Regions from separate parts of the Fictibacillus sp. KU28468 genome, predicted to be linked through region 1. Evidence: riboswitches for the same ligand, from Rfam matches in the RefSeq annotation. Region 1 holds a riboswitch; the other holds the start of a gene.
The links. A riboswitch is a leader RNA that binds a small molecule or an ion and turns the genes downstream of it on or off. The one in region 1 is predicted to bind FMN.

Region 1 (6,450 bases):
GAAGATCAATGCCGGAAATTTGGATTTCTCCTTCACCTAAAGGATACTCTCTGAGCAGCTGTTTCAGGAACGTCGTTTTTCCGCTTCCTGTGCGGCCTACAATACCAAGCGTCTGTCCTTTTTTCACCCTTGCATTCACGGACACAAGATTATCTGCCTCAGAAGAAGGATAGCGGAAGGTCACATCATGAAATGCAATCTCTCCAGGTTCTTTGAGAGGGATGAGGTCATCTTCATTTTTAACGTCCGGTTCATAAGCGAGAGTCTCGTTCACCCTGTCGAGTGAAGCATTTCCCCGCTGCATGATGTTGATCAATTCTCCAACAGCGAACATGGGCCAAATGAGCATACCAAGGTAAACGTTAAAAGAAACCAACTGCCCTAATGTGATACTGTTATGAAACACCAGATACGCCCCGTACCCAAGACCGATCAAGTAGCTGATACCGACGAGTACTTTAATAGTCGGTTCAAACAGCGCATCGATTTTAGCAACGGCGATATTTTTACCGTACACATCGTCGGTAAGGTCATTGAACCGTTCGATGTCTTCCCGCTCTTTCACGTAGGCGCGAATAACCCTTACTCCTGAAATGCTTTCAAGCACCTGGTCATTCATGTCCCCGAAGGCATCCTGTGCTTTCATGAACCGCTCATGAACTTTCTTTCCATACCTGTTCATGGCAATGGCCATTAAAGGAAGCGGCAATACAGCAGCCAGCGTCAAATTCCAGCTGATGAAAATTCCCATCGTAAAAAGGATAACCAGCATAAATACACTGGAATCAACAAGTGTTAATATCCCGAAACCGGCAGTAACGGAAATCGCCTTCAAGTCATTGGTAGCTCTTGCCATTAAATCTCCTGTCCGGTTCTTTTCGTAAAATGCCGGTGTCATTTTCAACAGGTGTCGCATGAATTTCGAACGAAGAATCCGCTCAACAACAAACGCCCCTCCAAACAACTGATACATCATGAAATACGTTAAAATATAGGTTACTGTTAACAAACCTAAATAAAATAAGATCGTTTGTACAAGCGACTCTTTTGTCAGCTTGCCGAGATTGATCGCATCAATCGCATTGCCGACGATCTTCGGCGGAATGACTTCCAAGATGCCGACAACAATTAATAACAGAACAGCAATCGTATATCGTTTCCAATGCTGTTTAAAAAACCAGCCTAATTTGCTCAGTACCGAAAACATAAATTCTCCCCCTTCCCCTTCATGTTAGTGCAAACAAACGTGCTACCCCGATTCGTGATGGGCTTCAGAATTCAACCTGACCATAGAAAATACATACATAGTGCATTGCTCCTTTATGTGAAAAAATTTGTGAAACCAACTTGAAAAGCGCAAGCGCCCTGTTAAAGTCCGACAAGCGCTGGAGCTTTTACTCAGCAACACGCTTTTTATGTTGAGGAGTAAAAGTGAAACGGCTAAGGACGAAAAAAGCTTGTAATTTTCGTCCTCCGAGGACTAGGGATGAAATTATGTTATGGATTTCATCATTATGCCGAAAACAAGAAATACGTTTTCTGCCCTGGATGCTGGAGCTAGACAAAAGAAAAAGCATACCGCCCCTGTGGCGATATGCTTAGAAAAACAGAAGACACCTCACAAAGGAAAATGTGACCGGTGCCTGTGAATAAACGAAAAAGAATGACTAGTGTTCTTTCATCTCTGGGTGGCCGGCCGCACTATGAATTTGAGAAACAGCGATATGACGAACATCATAGATTTTCACTGACTTTTTCATGACCAACCATCCCTTCAAAAATTTGGTATTGTTTTCGACTTTGCTAATATTAACACTATTCTAACTATAATGTCAATATGAAAAACACTGTATTTTCTTTACTCCCATCTTCCCAAAAAAGAAAAAAATCCGCGGTGTGCGGATTTTTCCCTGGTTAATCATTAAAAATTAAATTGTCGGTTCAAATTAGCCATTTCGATGGCTGCAGCAGCTGCTTCCCATCCTTTGTTTCCGGCTTTTGTACCAGCACGCTCTATCGCCTGCTCAATGGAATCTGTTGTCAGGACACCAAAAATGACAGGTACACCAGACTGAAGAGAAGCAGCGGAAACGCCTTTTGCCGCTTCATTGCAGACATAGTCAAAATGAGGTGTAGAGCCACGGATGACTGTTCCAAGGGTGATAACGGCATCATATTTGCCCGCGTCTGCCATTTTCTTGGCGATCAATGGAATTTCAAAAGCTCCAGGCACCCAAGCGATGTCGACGTTCTCTTCTTCTACACCGTGGCGTTTTAAAGCATCCTGCGCCCCGCTTAACAGTTTTCCAGTAATAAATTCATTAAACCGACCTACTACAATTCCAACCTTTAATCCTGATCCAACTAAATTCCCTTCATAAATCGTTGCCATTATTAGAATTCCTCCTCTGATTAAAACTGCAGCAAGTGCCCTAGTTTTGTTTGTTTTGTTTTTAAATATTTTTCGTTATCCTTATTTGACGGCGTTTGAATCGCTATGCGCTCCACCACTTCAAGGTCATAGCCTTTTAATCCTGTAATCTTTCGCGGATTATTCGTCAGCAGGCGCATCTTCTTTATACCGAGCTCTTTCAATATTTGTGCTCCGATACCATAATTTCTGAGATCTGGTGCGAATCCAAGCTTTTCATTGGCTTCTACCGTATCGTAGCCCTCTTCCTGGAGCTTATAGGCCTTCATTTTATTAAGAAGTCCTATCCCTCTGCCCTCCTGCCTCATGTACAAAAGCACACCAGAATCAGCTTCCTGGATCTGGCGGAGCGCTGCGTGAAGCTGAGGTCCGCAGTCACAGCGGCGGGAACCAAATACATCCCCTGTTAAACATTCCGAGTGAACCCTCACAAGCACTGGCTGATCTGGGTCAATGGTACCCTTAACGAGGGCCACATGTTCTTTATCATCGATTAGGTTGGTAAAAGCAATTGCCGTAAACTCTCCGTATTCCGTCGGAAGCTTAATCTCAACTTCTTTAGCCACCAGCTTTTCCTTCTGGTTTCTATATTGGATTAAATCCTTGATGGTGATGAACTTCAAGTCATGTTCTCGGGCGATTTCCTGCAGTTCAGGCACCCTTGCCATGCTTCCATCCTCATTCATGATCTCGCAGATCATCCCCGCCGGTTTGCAACCAGCCAGAATCGCCAGGTCTACAGCAGCTTCCGTATGGCCCGCACGCTGAAGGACGCCGCCTTTTTTTGCGATCAGGGGAAAGATATGTCCCGGGCGTATAAAATCAGCTCCCTTCGACTCTTCCTCCACCATCTTTTGAATGGTAACTGCCCGCTCAAGTGCAGAAATGCCGGTTGTGGTACTTTTATGATCAATACTGATCGTAAAGGCTGTTCCATGAGGGTCTGTGCTATGGCTGACCATTGGAGAGAGCTCAAGCTTAGCAGCAAGCTGCTCATCGATAGGCGCACAGATCAGCCCTCTTCCATGCTTGGCCATAAAGTTTACGGTTTCGGGTGTGACTTTTTCTGCAATGGCAACAAAGTCACCTTCATTCTCTCTATCCTCATCATCTACCACAATTACTGGTTTTCCCATAACTAAATCCTGTACGGCCTCTTCTATACTGTGAAACATGTAAAACCCTCCTTTGCCTCTAGAATCCGTGCTCCGTTAAATAGTCCATCGTGATGGCTGTTTTCTTGTTCTCCGGCTGAGTCTTACCGGACATAAATTTTTCAACATATTTTCCAAGCATGTCGCACTCGATGTTTACCGAATCTCCCTTTGCTTTTGCACCCAGTACGGTATGTGAGACCGTATGGGGGATCAAGGAGATCGTAAACGTATCATCTGTCAGTCCAAAGATCGTCAGGCTCGTTCCATCTACAGCAACTGAACCTTTCAGCAAAAGGTATTTCGCAAGGTACTGCGGTACTTTAATGTCATAATAGATGGCATTTTTTTCTGGCCGCTTCTGGACAATCTCTCCCGTTCCGTCGATATGTCCGCTGACAAAGTGTCCTCCAAACCTCCCGCCGGACGCCATGGCCCGCTCCAAGTTGACTTTGGAATGGAATGACAATCCTTTTAGCCCTGTACTTCTGTACGTTTCCGGCATCACATCAACAGTGAAGCTCTTTTCAGAAAAGGTTGTGACCGTGAGACAAACTCCGTTTACAGAAATGCTGTCCCCGAGCTGTACATCAACGAGAACTTTTGCAGCTGAAATGGTGAGTACAATTGTTTCATTGCCTTTTTTTATACCTTCAATGGTTCCTAATTCTTCTATGATTCCTGTAAACATTCATTCACCCCCTGTCGTTTATTATTGAAATATCTTAATTTAAGGAATGGGCTGAACTTGATGATGAAGCATCAGAAACAAAAAACCCCCGGAAGACACAATTCTCCCAGGGGTTCCTATTTATTGTTCTGAATAAACTCGTAGCATCAATAAACAGTTATGACGAAATAAGCTTTCAAGGATTGTATTTTTAAACAATGCCAAATAAGCGTTCTTCATTCCTTCTCCCATCCAGACTATACTGTCGGCTCTGGAGTTTCACCAGATCCACCGTCTATGCACACTGCACAGCCGGGTCACGGACTAAGAGGATAAATCCTCAACACCGCCGGTTGGGAATTTCACCCGACCCCGAAGGAAACATATTTAATTGTAAAGCATGATTCAAGTATAACGTTGTTTTATTTTCATTTCAAACATCATATCTCAGAACTTTTTCTTGCTATTGTTTATCAAGCCCTTTCGACTCAATAAATTCTTTCATATAGGTCCGCTTTGGCTGCGCCATTACTCTCGCCATTTGAGTGGCCCACCCTTCATCCCGGGCTCCGCCTGTGCGCTCTTTATAGTACTCTGCCGTTTTCATCTCGAATTCCTTTAAGACCGGCAGCGCTTTTTCATCATCCTTGTACTGATTTTTATGGAAGACGGCTTCTTGAGGCAAACGCGGTTTTAGACCAGGGGAGGCATCAGGAAAGCCGACAGCCATGCCGAACAGCGGCACTACATGGTCAGGGCAGCGAAGCAGCTCGGAGACTTCCGGAAGATTGTTTCTAATACCCCCGATATAGACGATGCCTAAGCCGAGCGATTCTGCAGCCATAGCAAGGTTCTGTGAGGCAAGAGCAACATCGATCATCCCTACCATGAATCCTTCCTTGGATTGTACGGTCGCATCAACATTTCCGCCTGTCATTTCAGCCATAAGCTTATGGCGGTGATAATCAAGGCAAAAGACGAAGAAGTAGCCATTCTGGGCCACATAGCTTTGATTGCCTGCCAATTCAGCAAGCTTATCCTTTAAACTCTGCTCCTCCACTCCTATGATGGAATATACTTGCTGATAGCTGGAAGTGGAAGCAGACTGAGCACATTGGACAAGCGTTTCAATGGTTTCTTGCGGAATCGGTTCATCTTTAAACCGGCGGATCGACCGGTGAGAAAGAATATTTTTTATCGTTTCGTTCATTCTCCACAATCCCTTCGTGTTAAAGTACTTAGTTATGTTTCCTAATCTATCACAAGATTAATCGTGACAGGAAGTGTGGCGGCTTAGGCATGGTTCATCCTCTCATGCCTATTCGTAATATTAATGGTACCGTAAAAGATGGCTTATAAATTCTTTGATGGCAAAGGTCTTATATTTATGTTTTTTCATCACAATCCCCAAGTGCCATGGGATTTCATTGCCTTTGATCTCCACCTTTTTCACTTTTTGATCATTTACTTTCTCATAGATGGACTGCGGGAGAAAAGAAACGCCAAGGTTCTCTCCTACAAGACCTGTGATAAAATCCCACTGTGAACTTTTATAAGCGATCTGCGGTTCAAAACCGGCCTGTCGGCATTTTGCAAGCATGTAATCATACAACGCAAATTCTTCTGTGAAAAAGATAAAATCCTCATTGCTTAATTCTTTCAGCTCCACCTGTTCCTTTTCGGCAAGCGGATGCTGGCTGCTGACGATCAGCGTCATTACGTCTTTCATGAATGGAACCACATCAAACAGCTCGTCATCTACAGGCAGCACCGATATCCCGAGTTCAAGATTGCCATGAAGCACTTCATCCTCCATTTTTTTCGCACCGTACTCCACCAGCTTGATGGCAATTTCAGGATAAGATTTTTGAAAATCACCAATAATCTTTGGAAAATACAATATTCCAATAACCGGGGGCAGACCGATCGATACGGATCCTTTCTTCAAATGCATCACATCATATAAAGAGGAAGATAGATCTTCCATAGAATGGAGGATCTCTTGCGCATGGCTGTAAACCGCATGTCCCGCATCGGTTAGCTCAATATTCCTTCCCGATCGGTCAATGAGCTGAACTTCAAGCTCTTCTTCCAGAGATTTGACCATCTTGCTTAAGCTTGGCTGTGAAAGGAACAAGGTGTTTGCTGCTTTCGTAAAGCTTCTCTGTTTTCCGACTTCTGCAAAATATTTTAAT
Region 2 (6,450 bases), 1.9 Mb from region 1:
CTTGAACACCTTTCAAAAGAATGGGGTATCGAGCTCTCCGTTAAATATGAAGGAGCCAATCCGACGGGATCCTTCAAGGACCGGGGAATGGTAATGGCCGTAGCGAAAGCGAAGGAAGAAGGAAGCAAGGCCATCATCTGTGCGTCAACAGGTAACACGAGTGCAGCGGCTGCTGCCTATGGGGCGAGGGCAGGGCTCCGGTGTATCGTAGTTATTCCTTCTGGAAAAGTGGCGCTCGGCAAGCTGGCACAGGCTAAAATGTATGGTGCGGAAGTGTTTGAGATCGAAGGGAATTTTGATGAAGCACTTCAGATGGTCCGCAGATTAAGTGAAGAAGAGCCGCTGACTCTCGTAAACTCTGTCAATCCGTTCCGTCTGGAAGGACAGAAAACAGCCGCGTTTGAAATCGTGGACGCGATGGGTTCAGCACCAGATGTGCTTGCCATTCCCGTAGGCAATGCAGGCAACATTTCTGCGTATTGGAAAGGATTCAAAGAATATCACGAGAAGAAGGGAAGCGGGCTCCCGAGGATGCAAGGCTTTCAGGCGGAAGGAGCAGCCCCGATCGTTAACAATGCCGTAGTAAAGAATCCAGAAACAATTGCCACTGCAATCCGAATCGGGAATCCAGCCAGCTGGAACTTCGCGGTCGAAGCTGTACAGCAGTCGAATGGCGGAGTGAACAGTGTCAGTGATCAGGAAATTGTAGAAGCATACCATCTGCTGGCGAAAAAAGAAGGCGTCTTTGCAGAACCGGCTTCGTGCTCATCCATTGCAGGCGTTTGGAAACTCGTAAAAAGCGGCAAGCTCGCAAAAGGAACAAGGGTTGTCGCCGTGCTGACTGGAAACGGGCTGAAGGATCCGGAGACAGCGATGGAGACGGTTTCTGTCAACCCGGTCAAAGTTTCCAATCAAATTGAAGAGCTGAGGGAGGCCATGAAGGGTTGTGTGCTTCAATGACCTTTTCCCCGTTTTCCATCCAAGTTCCGGGCAGCACAGCAAATTTAGGACCCGGTTTTGATTCAATAGGAATGGCGATCACAATGTACTTAACCGTGAATGTGTTTCCGTCTTCACAATGGAAATTCACTTACATTGGAAATGAACTGCAAATACTGAACGGAGAAAAAACGAATCTTATACATGATGCAGCTTTGCTGGTTGCAAAGGATCATGGTAAAGAGCTGCCATGCTGCTCCATTGAAGTGGAGAGCGAGCTCCCTCTTTCTAGGGGACTTGGCAGCAGTGCGGCAGCAATCGTAGCTGGTATAGAGTGGGCAAACCGTGTGCTTTCGCTCTCTTTGTCTAAAAAAGAGAAATCCTTATATGCATGCAGAATGGAAGGGCATCCTGACAATGTGGTCCCTTCATTGATCGGCGGCTTAGCCGTCAGCAGCTACCGAGAAAACACGATAGAAACGGTACAAATCCATGATTTATTAGTGGAAATGGTGCTTGTCATTCCGTCCTTTGAGCTTTCAACGAGCAAGGCAAGAGAAGCATTGCCCGAAAGCTTGCCTCACGCTCAGGCAGTTCAGGCGAGTGCGGTAAGCAACGTGTTAGTTGCTTCTGTGCTTACAAACGACTGGAAAACGGCTGGAAAAATGATGGAAAGAGATCTGCTGCACGAACCTTATCGCCAGTGCTGGTTTCCTGATTTTGCAGCAATTAAACAGAAAGCATACGAACTTGGCGCTTATGGAACAGCCATAAGCGGGGCAGGCCCGACAGTGATCAGCTTTGTGCCGGCAGGTTCCGGAGAACGCATCAGGGAACGGCTGGCATCAGCGTTTGAGGGTTATGTCTGCAGAATGGTTCTTCCTGATTCAAAGGGAGTTCGAATCGAACAGCTTTCTCTTCCGGCATAAAAAACCCCACTCCATTGAGCGGGGTTTTTTACATATCGCATTAATTAAAATACTTGTTCCAGTTCAACGACACCAGGCACTTCCTCAAGAAGGGCGCGCTCGATACCGGCTTTTAACGTAATGGTGGAGGAAGGGCAGCTTCCGCAAGCACCCATCAAACGTACTTTAACAATACCGTCTTCGATGTCAACGAGTTCAACGTCACCGCCATCACGAAGCAAAAATGGGCGTAATTTATCTAGAACTTCTTCAACTTGCTCACGCATAGAAATTTCAGTAGTCATAATAAAATGCTCCTTTCATTAAAAACTTACCTTTATTATACGGGTTTTGAATAAAAAAATCCATGTGCGCGCATCACAACATTGAAAAGAATTCACCTTTATTAACGGAGCAGAATCTATTACAATAAAAGAAAGCAGGGGATTTCAGATTGGGGTGAGTAAATGGACATGAGTCAGATCATCATAAAAGTATTCGGAGGGGAACAAAAATGTGCGAGCTGTGTGAATCTTCCTACATCAAAAGAAACAGCGGAATGGCTGGAAGCGGCCATCTCACGGAAATTTCCAAATCAGCTCTTCAGTATAGAATACGTGGATATCTTTTCTCCAACAGAAGGAGAGAACCAGAAATTTGCTCTTCAGATTCTTGAGGAAGATCTGTTCTATCCGGTCGTTGTCATCAACAATAAAATCGTAGCAGAAGGGAATCCACGACTGAAGGATATTTATGAAATTATGGAACAGCACGGCTATCGGGATGTTGTCTAAATTGATGAGTTAATAATTAGAGATAAAAGGGGCTATTTCGAGACAAAAGAAAATCCACGGGGTGATTGAAGGTCATCCCATGGATTTTTTTACGTTAGTTTTGATATTTATAGAGCCAGAGAATTCCGGATTTTAAAAGACGGGGAACACGTCCGATGAGGGAAGCTCCACCCATCGTTCCGAATCCGCTCTTCTTGCCCAGGGATCCCATAACACCTTTCAGCTTGATTTCTTCAAGCTCTGGCATCGGTTCATTTCTCCATTTTTTAAGAAGGATATCAGAAATCTGTTCTGCCTGTTCTTCCGCAAGCTGAGCGCTTGGAGAGAATGGCATGCTTGCACAGTCACCGACCACATATACGTTCTCGTCGTTTGGGAGCTGGTGATACTTAGTCAGTTTGACCCGGCCTTGAGCATCTTTTTCCACATCCAGTTCACGAACGAGTTTGTTTGGCTGAATGCCTGCTGTCCAGACGATGGCATCACATTCAATGGCTGTATCGTGATTGTAGAGTACGTTTTCTTCTACTCGGGTAATATTCGAATTGTTGATAACTTCAACACCATGCTGAATGAACCAGTTTTGTACATAGTTGCTCAGGCGCGGTTTAAACCCGTTAAGTATGATCGGTCCGCGGTCGAAAAGCTTGATGTTCAAATCGGAACGGCTCTCGCGGAGTTCACTGGCTAATTCGACACCGCTCAATCCTGCACCGACAACACCGACAACTGCATTATGCGGAAGGTTATTTAATACCTGGTAGGTTTCGCGGGACTTGTCCACACTTTGAATGCTGAGCGTATATTCTGGAGCACCAGGGACATTATGATATTTATCTTCACAGCCTAAGCCAATGACTAATTCATCATAAGTCAAAGTTTCATCATCTAAAAGGTGGATTTGTTTTCCGTCAAAATCAAGGCCGGTCACTTCTCCGTATTTCACTTTAAGCTGGGGATGTTCAGGGAACGGAACCCGGATATGGTGGTCGGAAATAGTTCCAGCAGCCAGCGCATAATATTCAGTTTTTAAACAATGATAAGGAAGCTTGTCGATTAAGGTAATTTGGACGTCGGATGGAAGCTCAGATGCATTCAGCAGGCGCTTCATTAGGCGCATTCCCCCATATCCGCCGCCAAGCAATACTAGGTGTTTCATTGTCTTTCCCTTCTTTCTATGGCACAATGTGTACTAATCTCATCAATAATAGCAGTAAATCAACGTTTTCTACAGGCTTCAACGGAAGCGATTTCACATTCAAACACTTCTAAGTATAGCATTTTACTATAAATTCTCAACCATTTTAATGAAAAACTGAAGGGGACAAGTTAAAGGGTTTGACTGTCCTGTTCCTACAAGATAGGATAGAAAAGTAAGGCGAGGTGAAAAGATGAAGCCGATTATCGAATTTTGTGTCAGCAACCTGGCCAACGGCTCACAGCGTGCACTAGAGAAATTGGAACAGGATTATGACCTTGATGTGATTGAATACGGCTGTCTCGGATATTGTGGGCACTGTGCCCGTTCTCTATTCGCTTTAGTGAACGGAGAAATTGTACACGGTGAAACACCGGACGAGCTGGTCGAGAACGTTTATAAATTTTTAGAAGAAAATCCGATGTTTTAATAAAAAACACGATTTCCTCCGCGGAAATGGTGTTTTTTTATATTCAGCGTTAGTTTGGCAACAAAGATGAATTTATAAACGACTTATAAAATGCATTAACTGGCCAAAACATAACATTTACTGTCCGATCAAACTTAATGTAAACTGCCTGTATCAATAGAAAAGCTGGCTCATCGAGTGAGCCAGCTTTTTCTGCATTTTTTAAGAATGCTGATATTGTCTGTTCAGCCAAGGCTGAATCCTTGTATATAACACAATGAATAAAATTGTGATAAGTAATCCTTTGATCACATTGAACGGTGCAATCCCTACTAAGATCAGGTTCAGCATCGCATCACCGGACATTTGCGGTGAGTTCAGGAACCATGTGTAAGCGGGAAGGATCAGCACGTAATTCAATACCCCCATCGCTAACGTCATTAAGACTGTTCCACTGACCAACCCTGCGGATAAGCCCTTCGTAGTACGGTATTTGCGGAAGAAATAGGAGACAGGAACAATGAAGATCGATCCAGCGATAAAGTTTGCCAGTTCTCCAACTGGAACCCCTGTCAGGTTGCCGACAATTCCGTAATGAAGGAAGTTCTTAATTGCTTCAACGGCAATTCCTGCGAGCGGTCCGAAGACAATCGCTGCAAGCAATGCAGGGACTTCGCTGAAGTCAATCTGCAGGAATGATGGAAGACCCGGAAACGGAAAATCCAATAACTGTAATACGTACGCAATGCTGCTTAGCATGGAAACAGCCACCATCTTATACACTTTTCCCTTTTGCATGTTGAAATCTCTCCTTTTGTTGCGCCATCTCTGATTTCAAATGCAGTGCACCCCTGACAACAATAGAAAACCCTTAGCTTTTTATTGAAGCTAAGGGAGAGTGTCAGGCATCATCAAATAAACATTTTAAGAACGTTTTGTCCTTAGAATGCAGCTGAGCGAGGGCTCAGTCGTTTTACAATAGATCTCTTTATTGTAAAAGAACTGAACGATGCACCGTCATCTTCTCCCATCCAGACTTTACTGTCGGCTCTGGAATTACACCAGATCAGCAGACAAGAAGCAACGAAACGATGTCTAGCTTCAATGCTTAAAGCCTCGAGTCACTTTCACTCCCTGCCAAAAAACAAAAAGTGTTTGATGGTCAGTGAGTTCCAATGCTTATCGGCTCTAAGCGATGCGTTTCAGCTCTTCTCATGAGCTCACGGGCTGATGAAGAGGGAATCTTCAAATACCGCCGGTCGGGAATTTCACCCTGCCCCGAAGATGGATCGCTATTTTTTTGTAAAATACATTGCTTATTATACTGCATAAAAAGGAATTTGGGAACCATTTTGACTTACAAAAGTTTAGTGGGTTTTTGGAAATTGCTGTTTCGTTTTCATTGTTGTACTTGATAGTGGTTGATTTCCGTTCCAGGCTGCTCGCTTTCCGCGGGGAATGAGGTAAGCCCCACGGCGCAAGCGCCTTTGGGTCTTACCTGTCACGCTACCCCCGCAGGACAAGGAAGGCTTCGGCAGCGTTATATCGCACGAAGAAAATGTGAAATTCATTTTCGAGGAGTCTCGCACCTTCCACTCCAATCAACTTGTCAAGGAAGATTCTATGCAGAAATGTTCATAATGCAACAAGCTTTTTGAAAAAAGCCTTGGAAATGGAATAAGGTTATGAACCGAAAAGAATGGGTAAAAGAAATCACACAGATGCTTGGTCTTCTGGTATACAATAGGTAGGAAATAATCTATGCAAGGAGGGGAAATCTGGCTGTTCTGAGAAAGAAGCCAGTGGTTATGCTGACATTTGAGAATTCTTGGCCTTACGATAAAATGATGGACGATATCTATATAAATGAATGCCCGTTCTGCCATAAGTCCAATGTGCTGACGGCATTTTCTGAAGAAAAGCTGAACAGTGCAAAGGAAGGCATCAAGCAGCTGCTGGTCATGCCATGCTGCCACAGCAAGCTGACCATCTTAAACGCAGATGATGATTACTTCTGGACAGAGGAAAAGTTAAGATAAGAAGAAAAGCGCAAGCGCCCTGATTAAGTCCGAAAAGCGCTGAAGCTAGGCATTACTTCCGTGAATTTACTTTAAACAAAAACTGCCGGATGCTTCCGGCAGTTTTTGTTTAATATTCTTTGATGATGTTATAGAACGTATCGCGTTCAACAGGTTTCTTGTT

Region 2: another riboswitch for FMN. It lies ahead of OKX00_RS06150 (ECF transporter S component); the one in region 1 lies ahead of ribE (riboflavin synthase).

What each region holds. Positions count from the first base shown of each region.
Region 1 covers NZ_CP110666.1:3,636,529-3,642,978, forward strand. Annotated here, with positions in the region: gene OKX00_RS19090 (ABC transporter ATP-binding protein) at 1-1,207, opposite strand, end outside; gene ribE (6,7-dimethyl-8-ribityllumazine synthase) at 1,922-2,392, opposite strand; gene OKX00_RS19100 (bifunctional 3,4-dihydroxy-2-butanone-4-phosphate synthase/GTP cyclohydrolase II) at 2,413-3,606, opposite strand; gene ribE (riboflavin synthase) at 3,626-4,276, opposite strand; FMN riboswitch at 4,492-4,639, opposite strand; gene nfsA (oxygen-insensitive NADPH nitroreductase) at 4,719-5,465, opposite strand; gene OKX00_RS19115 (LysR family transcriptional regulator) at 5,586-6,450, opposite strand, start outside.
Region 2 covers NZ_CP110666.1:1,204,645-1,211,094, forward strand. Annotated here, with positions in the region: gene thrC (threonine synthase) at 1-960, shown strand, start outside; gene thrB (homoserine kinase) at 945-1,868, shown strand; gene OKX00_RS06130 (NifU family protein) at 1,913-2,152, opposite strand; gene OKX00_RS06135 (YuzD family protein) at 2,315-2,641, shown strand; gene OKX00_RS06140 (NAD(P)/FAD-dependent oxidoreductase) at 2,736-3,800, opposite strand; gene OKX00_RS06145 (YuzB family protein) at 4,033-4,269, shown strand; gene OKX00_RS06150 (ECF transporter S component) at 4,471-5,046, opposite strand; FMN riboswitch at 5,264-5,538, opposite strand; gene OKX00_RS06155 (hypothetical protein) at 6,057-6,287, shown strand; gene mqnE (aminofutalosine synthase MqnE) at 6,397-6,450, opposite strand, start outside.